Regions from separate parts of the Modestobacter roseus genome, predicted to be linked through region 1. Evidence: riboswitches for the same ligand, from Rfam matches in the RefSeq annotation. Region 1 holds a riboswitch; the other holds the start of a gene.
What was found. A riboswitch is a leader RNA that binds a small molecule or an ion and turns the genes downstream of it on or off. The one in region 1 is predicted to bind cyclic di-AMP.

Region 1 (7,118 bases):
CCTAGGCTGCACGGATGTCCTCCCTGCGCCGAGCCCTCCGCGTGCCCCCCGCCCCGGTCCGGCTGAGCGGGCTCGACCCGCGGTCGACGCCGCTCGTGCCCGGGGACAAGGAGCGGACCAGGGAGGTCATGCGGGTCGACGCCGAGCGCCTGGCCGAGCTGCAGCAGCGGCTCTACGCGGAGGGCGTCGGTGGCGGCCGACGCCGGGTGCTGCTGGTGCTCCAGGGCATGGACACCAGCGGCAAGGGCGGGGTGGTCAAGCACGTCGTCGGCGCGATGGAGCCGCACGGCGTGCAGGTGGTCTCCTTCGGCAGGCCGACGCCGGAGGAGCTGCGGCACTCGTTCCTGTGGCGGGTGCGCAAGGCGCTGCCCGGGCCGGGGAAGGTGGGCGTCTTCGACCGCTCGCACTACGAGGACGTGCTGGTCGGCCGGGTGCGGCAGCTGGCCGCCCCCGAGGTGATCGAGCGCCGCTACCGGGAGATCACCCGGTTCGAGCGGCAGCTGGTCGCCGACGACGTCACCGTCGTCAAGGTCTTCCTGCACCTGTCGCCGTGGGAGCAGAAGCAGCGGCTGCTGGCCCGGCTCGACGACTCGACCAAGCGCTGGAAGTTCGACCCCTCCGACGTCGACGAGCGAGCGCTGTGGCCGGAGTACCAGGAGGCCTACGCGACCGCGATGGAGCGCACCGACACCGACACCACGCCCTGGTACGTCGTGCCGGCCGACCGCAAGTGGTACCGGAACTGGGCTGTCGGCCGGCTGCTGCTGGAGACCCTGACGGCCCTGCAGCCGCGGCTGCCCGAGCCGACCTGGGACGTCGACGAGCAGCGTGACCGGCTCGTCGAGGAGCAGCCGCTCAGCGGTTGACCGGGCGCCGGGCGAGCCGCTCGTCCAGCGCCTCGGTGCACAGCCAGCCGGCGATGAGCACCAGGTGCAGCAGGAAGAGCCAGAACCCGACGGCGACCACCCCGCCGACCACGGTCAGCCCGCCGAACGGGGCGCCGAGGTCCAGCGGCAGGGACAGGAACAGCACGAAGCCCTGGAGGAAGCCGGACAGGCAGGCGGCGGTGAACAGCGCCCCGGACAGCACCGCCGTCCAGCGCAACCGGCCGGCGGCGACCACGCCGAACACCCAGGCCAGGGGCACGGTGAGCACGGCGAGCACCGAGTAGTAGCCGACCGCCAGCGCGGCCAGCCCGTTGCTGACCCCGGGCTCTGCGGAGAGCTCCGCGAGCGCCTCACCGGCCCGCAGCAGCGGCCAGGTGAGCAGCGGGGCGATCAGCAGCAGCGGCAGCGCCAGCAGCCGGCCGCGCCAGGCGGTGAACCGGTCGTGCGCCGGGCTGAAGCGCAGCAGCGCCCGGCGCAGGCCCTCGCCGTAGAGCGAGATCGGCAGCAGGGTGAGCAGCCCGCCGACCAGGGACAGCCCGGTGCCGGCCTCGGCGAGCCGGGTGAGCGCGGCGGGGGCGCCGAGCTCGGCGGGCAGCACGTCGGCCAGCCGGGCGGTCAGCCGCTCGACGGTGTCCCCGCCGGTGACCCAGCTGGTGAGCGCGAGGGAGAGCACCAGCCCCGGGACGACGGCGATCCCGGCGTAGAAGGTGAGCCCGGCGGCGATGAGCGCGGTGTCGCGCCCACCCAGCCGGCGGCGCACCGACGCCGCGAGCCCCCGCACCTCCTCCGCCGCCCGCACCGGGTCATGTGACCACGCCGCGGGCCGGGACCGCGCAGCGGCGGGCCGGGCGTCAGTCGACGAGGCCGCCGACCAGCAGCATGTAGCCGAAGATCACGACCAGGATCAGCGCGATGGCGCCGGCGACGATCGCCCGGCTGCGGTTCTGCCGGGACTTCGACGTCGGCTGCGGGTCGGAGGGGTCGTTCGGCGGCGTGCTCATGGCGGCTCCCGTCGTCGTCAGGGCCGGGTGGCCCCTGGCTCTGCAGCCTCCGTTCCCCGTGAGCGGCTGATCACGCACGGATCGCGGGAGTCAGCGGCCGAGCAGGTGCTGGGCCGCGGCGAACCCGCCGAGCCCGCTGACCGCACCGCCGCGCACCGTGCCCCCGGACGACGCGGCGACCACCCGCGGGTGCGACGTCGCCACGCCCCAGGTGCCGGCCTGGGCCGGGTCGGTGGCCACCGGCCAGGACAGGTCGCCGTGGAAGATGTGCCCGCCGGGCATGGCCAGTGCGGCCTCGACGTCCAGCGGCGAGGCCGCCTGCAGGCAGGGCCGGCCCTCGGCGTCGATGGCCAGGCAGTCGGCCAGCGGCTCGGTGAGGTGGTCGTCGAACTGGGCGACGACCCGGCGCACCGCCTCCTCGCGGGTGCCCACCGGGTCGGCCGCGAACAGCTCCGCCGGGGTGTGCAGGCCGAAGAGGGTCAGCGTGTGCAGCCCGGTGCCGCCGGTGATCGACGGGTCGGTCAGCGAGTGGCAGTACACCTCGAACGGGACGACGTCCGGCAGCTGCCCGGCCGCGGCCTTCGCGTACGCGGCGTCGATCGCCGACGCCGACTCGTCGACGTGCACCGTGCCGCTGAACACCCGGTGCGGGTCGTCGCCGGAGCGCAGCCCGGGCAGCCGCCGCAGCACCATGTTGACCTTGAGCTGGGAACCCGACGGTCGCGGGCCGGCCGGCGCGCCGAGCAGGTCGTCCAGCACCGCCGGCGCGGCGCCGCCCACGAGGTGCCCGGCGTCGGCCGCGTGTGCGACCCCGTCCGCGTCGGTCCAGTGCACCGTGACGCCGTCCGCGCGGGTCTCCAGCGCGGTCACCGTGGCCCCGGTCAGCAGCGTGGCGCCGGCGGCCCGGGCAGCGGTGGCGATCGCGCCGCTGACCGCGCCCATGCCGCCGACCGGCACCCGCCAGCGGCCGGTGCCGTTGCCGACCAGGTGGTAGAGGAAGCAGCGCCCGGCCAGCCCGTCGGCGGCGTGCACGTCGGCGAAGGTGCCGATCAGCCCGTCGGTGAGCGCGATGCCGCGCACGTCGTCGTCGGTCAGGTGGTCGCCGACGACGTCGGCCAGCGGCCGCTCGCGCAGGTCGTGCCAGATGCCCGGGTCGCGCAGCCGCCCGGCGAGCTCCGCCTCGCCGGGCAGCGGCTCGGTGAGGGTGGGTGCGAGGTCCTCGGCGAGGGTGCTCAGCCGGCCGTAGAAGCGCTGCCAGCCGGCCAGCTCGGCGTCGGAGCCGGTGAGCGCGCGGAAGGACGCCGCCGTCGCGGGCCCCTCGTCCCGCTCGACCAGCAGGCTCCGGTGCCGCCCGTCGCGGCGCAGCGGGGTCCAGGACGCCACGGCCCGGTCGCGCAGGTCCAGCGGCAGGCCCAGGTCGGTGACGATCCGGTCGGGCAGCAGGCTGACCAGGTAGGAGTACGCCGACAGCCGGACGTCGACGCCGGGGAACACCTGCTGGCTGACCGCGGCGCCGCCGAGCACGTCCCGCCGCTCCAGCACCAGCACCGACCACCCCGCCCGGGCCAGGTAGGCGGCGGCGACCAGGCCGTTGTGCCCGCCGCCGACCACGACCGCGTCGTACCGCGCCGCCGTGCTCACGCCAGGTCCCGGGCGGGGCGCGGCGCGAACGGGGCGTCGACGTCGTGCCCGAACGGCACCGCGACGGCGAGGTGGGGGGCGGCCCAGGGGGCGGTGGCAAGGGTCGGCACCGGGTCATCCTGGCGGGCCGGGGACCGCGGGGCGCTAGCAGGTCCGGCGCACGCTCCCGGGCAACGCCGCGCCGGGAGCCCGTCGGGCCGCCCAGCGGAGCCGGCGCGTGGGCGGCCCGTGCGATCGCGGAGCGTGATCAGACGGTCGCCGGGGCCGGGGGGACAGCACCGGCCGGGGGTCGGGGGGGGGCTCCGACCGGGCGCCCGCGGGTGCCCAGGTCGGGTCGCGTGTCGCCGGTCCGGACCCGGAGCCCGGGGAGAGTGGTCGGGTCCGGGAGCCGCGAATCCCGGCGCGCCAGTCACCCTCGGTGAGCGTGTTGGAGCACACCACCGGAGTTTCTCAACAAAATCGCAATGAGCCTTTGTCACGAGCCCATAACGCCCTTACGGTGGGCGGCGGTCCGGACGGGCACCTCAGCCACCCCTCGGTGGCGACCGACCAGACCGCCGCCGAACTCCACGGCCCGCGCACGACGGCGGGCCAGGGGACCGGGGACCCACCGCAGCACTGGGGTGAAGCACTGCGCGGCCCAGCCGGGCCGCAGGTGCCGGGTGTCTTCCCATCCGAACCCGTCAGCTAACTCGGTAGGCGGCACGTTGGAAGAAAGGACCACCCGCCGAACATGGCGAGTTCGCTCAACCCTGCCCGTCGCGGGTCCGTCTCCCGCCGGGCCGTCGTCACCCTCATCGCCGCCGGCGCCCTCGTCGCCGCCCCGCTGCTCGCCCCCGCGCCCGCCGCGGCCGAGCCCACCACCTCCGCCGAGGCCGCCACCCTGGTCGCCGAGCGCGCGCACGACCTCGAGGTCGTCACCGAGCAGTTCAACGACGCCCGCGTCGAGCTGGACACCAAGCAGGCCGAGGTCGACGCCGCCACCGCCCAGGTCGCGGCCGCCGAGGCCGCCCTCGCCGGGGCCCGCGACCGGGTCCGCGAGGTCGCCCGCAGCGCCTACACCGGCGACCAGCTGAGCACCCTGCAGGCGATGCTCACCAGCGAGTCCGCCGACGAGCTGATGGACCGGGTCGGCACGCTGGACTCGATCGCCGACCACAACAACGGCATCCTCGGCGAGGCCGTCACGGCCGACGAGCAGGCCACCGAGGCCAAGGCGGCGGCCGAGGCCGCCGCCACCGAGGCGCAGGCCCAGCTCGACCAGGTCGAGGCGCAGCGCACGGACCTGAACAAGCAGATCGCCGAGTACCAGGCGCTGTACGAGCGCCTCTCCGCCGCGGAGCAGGCCGCCTCGCGGGCCGAGGCCGAGCGCCGGCACGCCGCCGAGGCCGCCGCGGCACAGCAGGCGTCCGGCTCCGGCTCCGGTTCCCGTGGGGGCGGCAGCGCCGCCCGCGGCGCGGCTCCGGCCGCGCAGGCCCCGTCCGCGCCGGTCGTCGCCTCCAGCGGCGCCGCCGGGACGGCGGTCAGCACCGCCATGGCCCAGCAGGGCAAGCCCTACGTGTGGGCCGCCGCCGGTCCGGGGTCGTTCGACTGCTCCGGTCTGGTGCAGTACGCCTACGCCGCCGCCGGTGTCTCGCTGCCGCACTCCAGCCGGGCCCAGGCCAGCATGGGGCGCGCGGTGTCCCGGGGTGAGCTGCAGCCGGGCGACCTGATCGCCTTCTACTCCCCGGTCAGCCACATCGGCATCTACATCGGCAACGGCCAGATGGTGCACGCGCCGACCTCCGGCGACGTCGTCAAGGTCGCCAGCATCGACGTGATGGGCAGCATCACCGCGATGCGCCGCATCGCCGGCTGAGGAAGGACCCCGTCCCGCTCACCCCTCGCACGTTCGGGGTGAGCCCCCGGACAGGGCCGCTCCAGCGCTTCACCACCGGTGCCCCGGTCGCCGCACGGCGACCGGGGCACCGGTGTCTCCGGGGGACGTCGATCACATCCGGGAGACCGCGGCGCCGGTGGTTCGTTGTCCCCGGTCGTGGCTGCCCGACTGCTCGCCCCTGCCCCCGTGGCCCGCGCCTTCCGCGTCGTCGCCGTCGCCGAGGCGGTGTCCTGGGTGCTCCTGCTCGCCGGGATGTTCGTCAAGTGGGTGCTGCGCACCTCCGAGGTCGGCGTCCAGGTCTTCGGCCCGGTGCACGGCGCGGTCTTCGTCGCCTACGTCGTCGTCACGCTGGTCGCCTGGCGGGTGCTCCGCTGGTCGATCGGCACCACCGTCCTGGCGCTCGCCGCCTCGGTGCCGCCGCTGGTCACCCTCTGGTTCGAGCACTGGGCCCGGCGCACCGGCCGGCTGCCGGTGGGGGAGACCGCGACCGCCAGCGCTGGCTAGCCTCGCGGCATGGCCGACCCCGTGCTGCCCTCCACCGCCCGCACGCTGCTGGCGCGCACCGCCCGTGTGCAGCGCGACGGCCGGGCGCCCAGCCTGGTCGCCGGCGTCGTCCGGGGCGGTGGGCTGGCCTGGTCGGCGGGCCGCGGGGACGTCGCCGAGTCGCACACCGACGTCCAGTACCGGCTCGGCTCGATCAGCAAGACGGTCACCGCCCTGGTGGTGATGCGGCTGCGCGACGAGGGCGCCCTGCACCTCGACGACCTGCTCGACGAGCACGTGCCGGGCACCCCGCTGGGCGACCGCACCGTCGGCCAGCTCCTCTCCCACCTGGCCGGGGCGGGCTCGGAGAGCCCGGGCGGCTGGTGGGAGCGGGTGCCCGGCGGCACCCTGGACGAGCTCCCGCTCAGCGACGACGACGTGGTGCTCGGTGCGGCGCGGCGGTTCCACTACTCCAACCTGGGCTTCGGCCTGCTCGGTGAGCTCGTCGCCCGGCACCGCGGGGCGCCATGGGCGGACGTCGTGCGCGCCGAGGTGCTGCTGCCGCTCGGCATGACCCGCACCACCCCACGCCCCAGCGGGGCGGCCGCCCAGGGGCACGCGGTGCACCCGTGGGCCGACGTCGTCCTGCCCGAGCCCGAGCACGACGCCGGGGTGATGGCCGCGGCCGGTCAGCTCTGGGCGACGCTGGCCGACCTGGGCCGGTTCGCCGCCTTCCTGCTCGGCGACACCGCCGAGGTGGTCTCCCCGGCGACGCTGGAGGAGATGACGGTGCCGGCCGGGGTCGACGCCTCAGCGGCCGGCTGGTCGGCGTACGGGCTGGGCCTGCAGGTGGTGCGCGCCGACGGGGTGACGCTGGTCGGCCACGGCGGCTCGATGCCCGGGTTCCTCGCCGGGGTGTTCGTCGACCGGGCCGAGCAGACCGGCGCGGTCGTGCTGGCCAACACCACCAGCGGGCTGGACCCCCTCGTCCCCGGGCTGCTGGCCGACCTCCGGTCGGCCGAACCGCGCGTGGTCGAGGCCTGGACGCCGGCCGCCCCGCCCGTGCCGCTGGAGACCCTGGGGGTGTGGTTCTGGGGGCCGGCCCCGCACGTGCTGCGGGCGCAGGGCGACCGGTTGCTGCACCTGGGCCCGCTGCCCGGCCGGCCGGGCCGGGCCAGCCGGTTCGCCGCCCGGGGGGACGGGACCTGGGTGGGGCTGGACGGTTAC
Region 2 (7,118 bases), 1.8 Mb from region 1:
CCGCGAGGAGTCGCTGCAGCAGGGGACGGGGGCGGGCATGACCCGGGCCCTGACCGTGACCGGCGGGGTCATCACCAGCGCCGGGCTCGTCCTGGCCGCCACCTTCGGGGCGCTCACCGTGCTCCCGCTGGTCATCCTGATCCAGCTCGGGTTCCTGGTCGGGGTCGGCGTGCTGATCGACACCTTCGTCGTCCGCTCGCTGCTCGTGCCCGCGGCCGTCCACCTGCTCGGCGACCGGGTCTGGTGGCCGAGCGCTCTGGGGCGGGGGCAGGTCGCCGAGCCAGACCGGGTGCGGGAGCCCAGCCGCACCTGACCCGGCCGGGAGCGCGGTGTCGCTGGCTCTCGTGGGCCGCGTGCACGTGGCGGAGGGCACCGTCGATGAGGTGCTGCGGGCGTTCGAGCAGTTCCGGGCCGTCCTCGCCGCCGAGCTGGGGGTGCCGCCCAGTGACCGCAGGACGGGGCTGGTGGCGGCGCTCCGGCACTGACCGGCCGGCCGGGGTCGGCTGCGCTTGGTTGCGTCGTGCGCCGGGTGTGGCAGGGTCGCAGGTGCCGCCGTCCGATCGGGAGGCCGTGCCGGCCGGCCCGGTGACCCGTGCGGAGGCCGGTCGAGGGGAGCCATGAGCGGGGAAGCCGTCCAGGACGTCGACGCGGAGCGCGACGGGCCCGCACCGTCGCCGGCCGCCGCGGGACAGGTGCCGGCGCCCGAGGTGCCGGTACCCGCGGTCCCGGTTCCCGGCACGGTGCCCCCCGCGACGCCGGAGGCCCCGTCGGCTCTCGGCGCGATGGCGCTGCTCCGCATCGGCGGCTTCCTCGTCCTCTACCTCAACGCCGCCGCGGTCTTCCTCGGCGTCATGGCCCAGGCGATCGCCCGCAGCTGGCTGGCCTTCGAGCTCACCGGGTCCAACGCCGCGCTGGGCGGGGTGCTGCTGGCGTTCGGGGTGGCGCTGCTGGTGGCCACGCCGTGGGGTGGCGTCGCCGCGGACCGGCTGCCCAAGCGGCTGGTGCTGCAGGTCTCGGTCCTGCTGCTGGCCGTGTCCAGCGCCTGGATCGGGCTGGCGGTCGTCCTCGACGTCATCGCCTACTGGATGCTGCTCGGCGCCGGCGTGCTCCAGGCCGTGGGGTTCGCGCTGTTCAACCCGGCCCGGATGGCCTTCCTGAGCGAGCTGGTGCCGCGTGGCTCGGTGCCGCAGGCGGTCTCGCTGCTGCTGGTGAACGCCGAGGTGAACCGGGTGGTCGGCCCGGCGCTGGCCGGGGTGGTCATCGGCGCGGTCACCTGGGGCGTCGAGGCGGTCTTCCTGTCCAGCGCGGTGCTGGCCGCCGTCGGGGTCCTCCTCACCGCCGCCCTGCCCGCCGGGCGGCGGCAGGGCGAGGCCTCCGGCCGGTCACCGCTCGGCGAGCTCGCCGACGGGGTGCGCTACGTCCGGCGGCACCCCGAGCTGAGCGCCCTGGTGTGGTGCGGCATCGGCGTGGCCATGATGGGCCTGCCGTACCTGGCCTTCATGCCGACCATCTCCAGCGACCTGTTCGGCCTCGGCTCGGTCGGTTACGGGGTCCTGGCGGCGACGTCCGCGGTGGGCGGGGTGGCGGCGGGGCTGCTGCTGGGGCGGCGCAGCTCGTGGGTCCGGCAGACCCGGGTGCTGGTGGCCTCCGGCGCGGTCTTCGGCATCGCCATCTGCGCGCTGGCGATCGCACCCAACGCCGCCGTCGCCGTGGTCGTGCTCCTCGCCGTGGGCGCGTCGATGCTCGCCTTCCAGACCACCAACCAGTCGCAGCTCATCGCCCTCTCGGACCTGGAGTACCACGGGCGGGTGCAGGGGCTGATCATGCTCAGCTTCGGCGCGTTCGGCATCGCCGCCCTCCCGCTGGGCCTGCTCGCCGACGCCATCGGGCTGCGCTGGACGCTGCTCGGCATGGGGGTCGGCGTGCTCGCGTTCGTCGCGCTGTACGCGGTGGTCAGCCGGCGTCGGATGGCCGGCGCGCAGCGGCTGCGCGACCTGGGCTGACCGAGGAGCCCCGCGTGGCGGGGACGGTCAGCGCCAGTCGACGCCGGGCAGGGTGGCGCTCCAGGACTCGGCGATCCGGCCGTCGGCGACCCGGTGCACCACCAGCCAGGTGACCACCGAGGTCTGGCCGGTGTCCAGGTTCAGGCCGGTGGTGGTGGCCCGCGTCCAGACCCGGTCCTCCGCCGTCACCTGGTCGTCGACGGTGGTCGCGGGGTCGTGCAGCAGCTGCCAGGAGTCGCGGACCTCCCGGGTGAACTGGGCCCGGGTGAGCGACCGGGTCCCGGCGGAGGAGTGCCGCACGTAGGGCTCGGCGATGAGCTCGTCGATCACCGTGAGATCGCGGCGGTTCCACAGCCCGTCCCAGTAGCGATGGACGATCGAGGTCAGTGCCTGCTGGTCCACGATGCGGCAGCCTAGGGCCGCGAGCGCGTCGGCCGCTGCGCGTGGGCCACCGGCGGTGGGCATGGCGTCGGGCCCGGGGGCCGGTGGCTGCCGGCGCCGGGGCGCGCTGGCGCGGTCGACTGCAGACGGTCACGACACCCCGACCGCGAGTGAGTTCAGGGTACAACCAACTCAGCAGCTGGACGGCCGTCCGGCGGGGGCCGACCGGTCCGGGAGGACACCGGCCGAGATCGGCGGAACGCGCTGGCCAGGCGCCGGACACCTGACCGTCCAGCGGTGTCCGAGGCGGGGTGCCGGCGCACCGCCGACACCCCCGATCCGGGCGGTCCGGAGCCCGGTGGACGGCCCCGGCGGAATTGCCCCCGCCCGTGGCCGTCTGCCTACCGTGCGCCCGTCCACCGACTGCGGTGGGCCCGGCTGGCGGACCGCCGAACCTGCCCACCGCCACCGGACCAGCGACACGACGGGCAGGCGCGGGGGACCCACACGCAGGACCGGGCCCTCGGGCCCTGGGGTGAAGCCGCATGCGCGGCCGGGCAGCTCTCGCCCGAACCCGACAGCTAACTCCGCAGGCGGTGAGAGGCACATCCCCATGACACAGCGACACCGGGGACGGCACCGCCGTCCCACCCGGCGCCCCACCGTGGCGTCTCTGGCCCGTCCCGCCCTGGCGGTCGTGGCCGCAGCTTCGGTCCCGCTCGCGGTGGCCGCCCCGGCGCACGCCGCGGAGCACACGGTCGCTCCCGGCGACACCCTCAGCCGCCTGGCGGCGGCGCACGGCACCACGTGGCAGACCATCTACGCGGAGAACGGCGGCGTCCTCAGCGACCCGAACCGGCTGCGCGTGGGTCAGGTGCTCACCATCGGTGGTGCCACCGCGGCGCCCGCGACCACGGCTCCCGCCACCACGGCCTCCGGGGAGTACGTCGTCCGCGCGGGCGACACGCTCGGCAGGATCGCGGCTGCCCACGGCACCACGTGGCAGCAGCTGCACGCCCTCAACCGGGGGGTCGTCGGGGCCGACCCGAACACCCTGCGCGTCGGTCAGCGGCTCACCCTCGGCGGCGTGCCCGCCCCCGCTGCTGCCGCTCCCCGGGTCGCCGAGCGGGCGGCCAGCCGGAGCGCGGAGCGGGCCGCGCCCGCTGCCGCCGCCGGTGCCTACGACGTGTGGGCTCCGCACGTCCGTCCCGCCGTCCAGGAGGTCGCCGAGCGGTTCGGGGTCGGATCGGTCGTCACCCGGCCCGGCCACAGCCCGACCGAGGACCTCGCGGCCGACTTCATGGTGCACACCGACCGGGCCAAGGGCGACGCCGTCGCCCAGTACGTCATCGACAACGCCGCCCGGTTCCGCGTCGAGTACGTGATCTGGCAGCAGCGGATCTACCAGGTCCGCACCGGCACGTGGCAGGCGATGGCCGACCGTGGGTCGCCCACCGCCAACCACATGGACCACCCGCACGTGTCGTTCCTGCCCGGCTGACGCCGGCCGGAGCGGGCCCCTGAGGTCTGTTCGTCGAACGGCGTCCCCGCCCGGTCGTCCCCGGGCGGGGACGCCGCCGGCGGTGGTCCTGCGTCGCCTGCCGCGCGGCGCCGTGCGGTCGCTGGCAGGGTGGACGGCGTGACCCCTCCCTCTCCCGTCGTGGTGGTGACCGGTGCGAACGGACTGGTGGGCAGCGCGGTGTGCCGGGCGCTGGTCGAACGGGCGGCGCGGGTGCGGGCCGTCGTCCGGCGCCCGGGCAGCGCCCCGGACGGCGACGGGGTCACCGAGCACGTCGGCGACTTCGCCGACGAGGCCTTCGCCCGGACGGTGGTGCAGGGTGCCGACGCCGTCGTCACCACGGTCCACCCGATGGGTTCCCCCCGGGAGGTGCAGCACCGGGTCGGCGTCGAGGGCACGCCGGTGATCGCCCGGGCCGCCCGCGACGCCGGCGTCGCCCGGCTGGTGCACGTGTCCACCGCCGGGGTCTACGACCGGTCGGCCGGTGTCGGGGACCTGGCCGAGGACGGACCCCTGCTGCCCGAGGGCAGCGGCGACTACCCGGACACCAAGAACGCCACCGATGCCGCACTGGCCGAGGTCGGCGGGCTCACCACCGTGCTGGTCCGCCCGCCGGCGATCGTTGGGGCGGGGGAGACGTCGGTCTGGAACACGCTGCGGCCCCGGGCTGTCCACGACGGCGAGCGGCGGGCGAACCCGGCGAAGACCTGGGCCTGGGTGCACGTCGACGACCTCGCCGCCTTCCTCGCCGACGTCGCCACCGGCGCCGTCGCCACCGCCGACGACCCGGAGCGGGGACCCGCGGCCGGGCGCACGACACCGGTCGTCGTCGCCGCGGAGCCCGCGACGTGGCGGGACTACCTGGGCACGGTGACCGATGCGCTGGGCGTGGCGCCGGAGTGGACCGACGAGCCGGTCTGGACCGGGCAGCTGCGCGCCGACCGTGCGCGGGCCTGGGGCTGGACGCCGCGGGTGGGGCTCACGCAGGCCCTGGACGAGCTGCGACGGGGGCTGGCGGCGGGGTCCTGAGGGTCCCGGGCTGCCGCCGTCACCCACCGTCCCGCCGCGGGTGCGGCGGCCGGGGCGGGTGATGGTGCAGGGTGGGGGACGGTTTCTTGTCGACTCACCCGCCACCGCGGGGGAACGGGGTGCGCGAGTGCAGCGGCTGCTGGTCGTGGTGAACGGTGCCGCCGGGACCACCGACGACGACTCGGTGCAGACGGTGCTGACCGCGCTCCGCTCGGGTGCCGACGTGACCGTGGCCGCGACGGCGTCCGCCGACGAGCTCCGGCGGGCGGTGTCCGACCGGGAGGGCCGGCGGCTCGTGGTCGTCGGCGGCGACGGGTCCGTCCACGCCGCGGTCGCTGCGCTGGACGCCGCCGGCGGCCTGGACCCGGAGGACCCGGTGGGGATCATCCCGCTCGGGACCGGCAACGACCTCGGCCAGGCCCTGGACCTGCCCCTCGACCCGGCGCGGAGCGCCGCGGTCGTGCTCGACGGCATCCCGCGGCGGCTGGACCTCGTGCGCGACGACGACGGGGGCGTGGTGGTCAACGCCGTCCACGGGGGTGCCGGGGCCCGGGCGTCGGCCGAGGCGGCGGGTCTGAAGGAGCGGCTGGGCAAGGTCGCCTACCCGGTGGGGGCGCTCGTCGCCGGCGTGAGCACGGACGGCTGGTGCCTGCGCGTGGAGGTCGACGGCCGGGTCGCCGGGCACGGGGCCGCCGGATGGGCGGCCGACGGGGAGACGCCGGTCCTGATGGCGGCCGTCTGCAACGGCCCCACCATCGGCGGTGCGACACCGATCGCCCCGGGAGCCCGCCTCGACGACGGGCTCGTCGACGTCGTCGTCTCCGTCGCGACCGGGCCGCTGGCGCGCGCGGCCTTCGCCGCGGCGCTGCGTGAGGGGCGGCACGTCGAGCGCGACGACGTCCTCGTCGTCCGGGGCCGTGAGGTGGCCGTCACGGGCGGCCCGGTCGACCTCGTGGCCGACGGCGAGCTCGAGGAGGCCGTCGGGTCCCGGCTGTGGCGGGTGCAGCCGCACGCCTGGTCGGTGCTCGTGCCGCGCTGAGCCACGCGGCGGGGCGCAGCGCCCCCGGACCCCGCGCGCGTCGGCTTGACCCTGACACCGTGTCACGGTGTCCGCTGGGTGCCGGAGGTGGACCCCATGGACACGACGGACGGCACGACGCTGCACGCCGCGCTGCGCGCCGAGAACGCCTCGGTGCGGCTGCGGGCAGCCCTGGCGGCCGGCACCCGCCCCGACCGCGACCTGCTGGAGACGTTGGTGCAGCGGTGCGCGGTCGAGCCGGACTTCTTCGTGCGGGACATGCTGTCCTGGGCGCTCACCCGACTCCCGGCGGAGGTCACGCTGCCCCGGATCCGCCGCGAACTGGCCGCCGAGGACGCCCGGGCCCGCGCCCAGGCCCTGCACTCGCTGTCCAAGATCGGTGACGGGCGCGCCTGGCCCTGGATCACCGGCGACCTGCTGCGCGACCCGGACGACGAGGTGGCCCGGACCGCGTGGCGGGTCGCCGTCGCGCTGGCGCCCGACGGCGCGGAGCGGGGGCTGGCCGAGGAGCTGGTCACCCAGCTGGGCCGGGGCGACCGGGAGGTGCAGCGCAGCCTCAGCCGGGCCCTGGTCGAGCTCGGCGACGCCGCGGAGACCGCGTTGGCGGAGGCTGCGCGGTGCCCGGACCCGATGGTCGCCACGCACGCCCGGGCCACGGACCGGCTCCGGCACGACCCGGAGGCCGGCTTCGACGCCGCGGTCGACGAGGCGAAGCGGCTCGTCGCACTCGGCCCGGAACGGGCCGCGGCGGTCGAGGCGACGGAGGCCGGACGGTGCTGATCGGTGAGGTGGCCCGTCGGTCCGGGGTGAGCGCCCGGATGCTGCGGCACTACGACGCCCTCGGGCTGGTGCGCCCGACCGGCCGCACCGTGGGTGGCTACCGCGAGTACTCGGCCGAGGACATCCGGCGGATCTTCCGGGTGGAGAGCCTGCGGTCCCTGGGCCTGTCGCTCCGGCAGGTGGCCCGCGCGCTGGACGACCCGGCCATGACGCCGTCTGCCCTGGTCGGCGACCTCATCCGGTGGACGGAGGAGCGCCTGGAGCGGGAACGGGAACTGCTCGACCGGCTGCGTGCGATCGACGCGTCGGCGCCCGAGGACTGGCCGGGGTCCTGCGGGTCGTCGACCTGCTCCAGGGGCTCTCCTCG

Region 2: linked by a shared signal. The riboswitch ahead of JD78_RS21700 (LysM peptidoglycan-binding domain-containing protein) and the one ahead of JD78_RS15935 (C40 family peptidase) in region 1 are both predicted to bind cyclic di-AMP.

What each region holds. Positions count from the first base shown of each region.
Region 1 is NZ_VLKF01000001.1:3,325,458-3,332,575, reverse strand. It holds gene JD78_RS15955 (PPK2 family polyphosphate kinase) at 15-866, shown strand; gene JD78_RS15950 (YhjD/YihY/BrkB family envelope integrity protein) at 856-1,686, opposite strand; gene JD78_RS15945 (hypothetical protein) at 1,739-1,888, opposite strand; gene JD78_RS15940 (phytoene desaturase family protein) at 1,979-3,529, opposite strand; cyclic di-AMP (ydaO/yuaA leader) riboswitch at 4,078-4,247, shown strand; gene JD78_RS15935 (C40 family peptidase) at 4,263-5,387, shown strand; gene JD78_RS15930 (DUF3817 domain-containing protein) at 5,565-5,912, shown strand; gene JD78_RS15925 (serine hydrolase domain-containing protein) at 5,922-7,118, shown strand, end outside.
Region 2 is NZ_VLKF01000001.1:1,478,484-1,485,601, reverse strand. It holds gene JD78_RS07090 (MMPL family transporter) at 1-313, shown strand, start outside; gene JD78_RS07085 (hypothetical protein) at 330-485, shown strand; gene JD78_RS07080 (MFS transporter) at 618-2,003, shown strand; gene JD78_RS07075 (ester cyclase) at 2,031-2,405, opposite strand; cyclic di-AMP (ydaO/yuaA leader) riboswitch at 2,879-2,975, shown strand; gene JD78_RS21700 (LysM peptidoglycan-binding domain-containing protein) at 3,082-3,885, shown strand; gene JD78_RS07065 (NAD-dependent epimerase/dehydratase family protein) at 4,024-4,932, shown strand; gene JD78_RS07060 (diacylglycerol/lipid kinase family protein) at 5,060-5,971, shown strand; gene JD78_RS07055 (HEAT repeat domain-containing protein) at 6,068-6,751, shown strand; gene JD78_RS21695 (MerR family transcriptional regulator) at 6,745-7,118, shown strand, end outside.